DNA from 2 places in the Paenibacillus sp. FSL H7-0940 genome. Region 1 is predicted to be linked to the other one. Evidence: a T-box and tRNA genes for the amino acid it is inferred to sense, from the RefSeq annotation. Region 1 holds a T-box; the other holds one or more tRNA genes.
The links. The T-box of region 1 lies ahead of leuS (leucine--tRNA ligase). A T-box ahead of a tRNA ligase gene usually reads a tRNA of that ligase, here a tRNA-Leu.
Positions count from the first base shown of each region.

Region 2: it has a tRNA-Leu gene. The T-box ahead of leuS (leucine--tRNA ligase) is inferred to sense a tRNA for this amino acid. The anticodon was not compared.

Region 1 is NZ_CP150280.1:685,679-687,884, forward strand. Features, by position in the region: gene MHB71_RS02850 (aminoglycoside phosphotransferase family protein) at 1-788, shown strand, start outside; T-box leader at 900-1,169, shown strand; gene leuS (leucine--tRNA ligase) at 1,248-2,206, shown strand, end outside.
Region 2 is NZ_CP150280.1:4,068,084-4,070,289, forward strand. Features, by position in the region: cyclic di-AMP (ydaO/yuaA leader) riboswitch at 113-288, opposite strand; gene MHB71_RS18110 (glutathione peroxidase) at 660-1,139, shown strand; tRNA gene MHB71_RS18115 (tRNA-Leu) at 1,287-1,369, opposite strand; gene MHB71_RS18120 (urease accessory UreF family protein) at 1,813-2,206, shown strand, end outside.

The sequences.
Region 1 (2,206 bases):
CGTCAGCTTCGACAAATCTGATGCGCTGTGAACAGGATCTCATGATTGCCGAAGTTGAGGTACTACGCCTCATCACGGAGATACAGGATGTTCCCGTACCCCAAGTGCTGGCTTATGATGATTCGTTAACTATGGCTTCAGCGCGTTATTTTATCATGGAGTACATGTCTGGAACACCCTATAATCAGGTCAAGGATCAATATTCTGCGGAAGAGCAGGAGGCCATTGAACACCAGCTCGGTCGGTACAATCGTCGAATTAATGAAATCAAAGGCGAGAAGTTTGGATATTTCTCGGAGCAAAAACAGCGATATTCCACATGGAAAGAGGCATTTATGAATCTGATGGATGACATTCTTACCGACGGTGAAGAAGCGGGGATTACAATTTCGATCGATTACCCTGAATTGAGACGCCTGATTGAAGAAAAATCAAATGCACTGGACGATGTCAAAGAACCTGTGCTTGTGAGTTGGGATCTGTGGGATGGCAATGTACTAGTGGACGCGGGTCGCATCACAGCGATTATTGATTTTGAACGTTCACTGTGGGCAGACCCTCTGATGGAGCATTATTTCAGCCATTTTAACTATACACCCGGTTTTGTGAAAGGGTATGGGCATGCGATTACGACTGAAAGTGAGCTGAAAAGAAGAAGTCTCTATGACTTGTACTTTGATCTGGTGCTGCGCATTGAGTGCGCTTATCGTCAATATGATAATCAGGAACATGTGAATTGGACCATTCATAATCTGGAGGAAGGCATTGAGCGTTTTCGGTTATCCTGAACAGCAACCAGCGTTATGAACGGTACGTACCGTGGACTTCAAGATGGCGATTATAACGTGTAATATTGACTTTGAGCGTACTTTTTTATATAATGGTCCCGATATTGTATACATATTTCGATGATAAGGATCAGTAGTAATTCCTGTACATAACAGAGAGCCGGCGGTTGGTGCAAGCCGGTTGACAGTGATTTGCGAACTCGCCTTGGAGAAATGCGGTGATTACACCATTCTGTTTAACCTGCTTGTATAAAGCTTGGGTTCAGGAATGGAAATCCGCATCGGTTAACCGCCGTTACAGGTCCAAAGGGAGTGGATGACGAAGCACGTTCGTCCGCTAACTAGGGTGGTACCACGGGAATTCAACCTCTCGTCCCTAGCGCTGCAAACGCTACGGGATGCTGAGGTTTTTTTGTTGCAATTAAAGCTAAAGCGAATAACCTGAAGGAGGAACAATAGATGAGTGAGAATAACCAGCCGAAACACGGCTATCAGCCACAAGTCATGGAAAAAAGTTGGCAGCAATACTGGGATGCAAATAAAACGTTTAAAACGGGTGAGGACCCTGCTAAACCGAAATTTTATGCACTGGATATGTTCCCCTATCCATCCGGTTCGGGTCTGCACGTAGGTCACCCGGAAGGATATACGGCAACGGATATCGTTTCCCGTTACAAACGTATGCGCGGTTACAATGTATTGCACCCAATGGGTTGGGACGCTTTCGGTCTGCCTGCTGAGCAGCATGCACTGGATACAGGTGAACATCCACGAGATATTACATTCCGTAATATTGACAATTTCCGTCGCCAGATCAAATCGCTTGGTTTCTCCTATGACTGGGATCGTGAGATCAGCACAACGGACCCTGAATATTATAAATGGACACAATGGATCTTTATTCAGCTGTACAACAAAGGTCTGGCTTATGTGGATGAAGTTGCAGTTAACTGGTGTGAAGCCCTTGGAACGGTACTTGCTAATGAAGAGGTTATTGATGGCAAGAGTGAACGTGGTGGACATCCGGTTGTACGCAAACCGATGCGTCAATGGGTTCTGAGAATTACCGAGTATGCAGAGCGACTGTTGGAAGACCTGGAAGAGCTGGATTGGTCTGAAAGCATCAAGGATATGCAGCGCAACTGGATCGGTAAATCGACAGGTGCGGAAGTTGTATTTGCCATTGAGGATCGCGAGGAAGTCATCAAGGTGTTCACTACCCGTGCGGACACATTGTTCGGTGCGAGCTTTGCAGTACTTGCTCCGGAACATGAATTGGTAGAAGCAATTACAACCGATGACCAACGTGAAGCGATTCAGGCTTATCAGGAGCAGGCTTCTCGTAAAAGTGATCTGGAACGTACAGATTTGGCTAAAGACAAAACAGGTGTATTCACTGGAGCTTATGCAATCAATCC
Region 2 (2,206 bases), 3.4 Mb from region 1:
TTCCTCCCTTGGCGTGAAAAGACAACAAAAAAGAAGCGTGGGGGACCAAGGCCTCCCGAACGCTTCTTAAATAACCCATGGCGAAAACACCATGAACCAGCGTACGGCTTGTTGCCTCTCCCTTTAACGCTTACGAGGTTAGCTGACGGATTCGGGCGCGAGAGTCGCCCTATTTCCGGCTGTCACCGGAAAATTCACCCCATGAATGCCCACTGTCCTGGACAGCGCATTCCGTTGGTTCCCCCGTTTCCCATTCATTAATGAATGGAAACTCAGCGATTAAAACATCGTTCGTATATCTTAAGGTAAGATCGAGCGATATTATCGTTTGTTTCGTTTTTCAAGTACAATTTAGTTTAAATTGAAATTACGTTATGAATCATACACCCGTGCCATGTCGGTGTAAAGTCCGCCCAGATCACCAAATCGGCAGATTTTTGCCAATTCCTATCCATAATAACGCTTACAACAAAGTTATACTCTATCTATCTCTTCAAGGCTATCTAATTCTCACTCTGGCGTAAATCACTTCGCAATTCATTCACGTATTCTGCACAACTTGCCTGTTTTGATTCTTTTAACACCATATTAGTTTTGCAATATTTAATTGCAACCAATATAATAGAAGATATAAGAGTAAATAAATGGAGGCGATTTAGATGACAGTCTACGATTACAAAGTGAATACCCTTCGCGGTCAAGAAGTTGAAATGTCCGACTACCGTGACAAAGTGCTCCTGATTGTGAATACGGCAAGCTCATGCGGCCTTACCCCTCAATTCAAAGGTCTGCAAGAATTGCAAGACAAGTTTCAAGATGCTCCATTTGAAGTGCTTGGTTTCCCAAGCAACCAGTTTGCACAGGAAAAAGGATCTTCCGACGATATTGCCGAGTTCTGTCAGATGAATTATGGCGTGAGCTTCCCCATGTTTGAGAAAATTGATGTGAACGGTTCAAGCGCTCACCCTCTTTTCCAACACCTTAGCACAGAAGCTCCTGGCCTGCTCGGCTCCAAAGCAATCAAATGGAATTTCACCAAATTCCTCGTGGATCAGAACGGACAGGTCATTAAACGTTATGCTCCCAAAACAACACCGGACAAGATTGAAGAAGATATCAAGAATTTGCTGCAAAAATAATACACAGGCCACCCGTAGCCGGAAGGTAGAGCAACATTCCTCCGGTAATGGATGGCCTTTTTTCAACCCAGATGTCATACTGTTCGAAAAAGACAAAAAAAAGAAGCTTCCCATTAATGGAAAGCTTCTTTTTAATCGTTCATATGATGCGGTCGAGAGGACTCGAACCTCCACGGGCATACGCCCACTACCCCCTCAAGATAGCGTGTCTGCCATTCCACCACGACCGCATGTCGTAAATAATCGGCAACAGAATTGATTATACCGGGTTCAGAACTAAAAGTAAAGTATTTTTTAATACTTCTTTTTCAGCTAGGCATTTTCATCAAAAATCGCATAATCTCGTCATCTTTACCCATGAACTGCATATGATTAGATTTGATCCCCTCTCTTTCGGTAAGAGCCGATCTTGTTGATTCATTTATATATAGTCCTTCCTTATATATAGTCCTCCCTGCACTTCGCAAAATAAATAACACAATAAGTTATATAAAATAACACAAATATTAAATTCCAGATTTAATCCATTAATTTCACGGATACTATTGACAAAAAGCGGACATTTATGGGATGATAACTATCATATAATTCGGGTTTTTAAACACAAAGCAAACAAAAAGGAATACAAATGTCACTTTAAGTGACATTTAACGAACACAGGAGGCGAATGATTGTGAACCGTGGGAATAAGCTGCTCGATTATGTCAAACTGCTTGATTCCTCTATTCAGGTTGGAGGGTTCACCCATTCCTTCGGCATGGATATCCATATCAGGGAGGGTACCATTCGTAATGCTGAAGATCTCGAATCATTTATGCGTTGTCAGTTGCATCCCAGCATCGTTCGTCTTGAAGGTATGGCCATCAAAGGCATCTATACCGCAACAGATCACAAGGATACATGGCGGATAGCTCTGATCGACAAGCTCGTCCATGTTCAGCGAACCCCTGGAGATCTCAGAGAACAAGCTGCCGCCATGGGTAAACGATTGATCAGACTCGCACGCGCTCTGCACCCCTGGATTGAATTCAGCCAGCTCGAACAGATCTTTGCCAAATATGATTCGG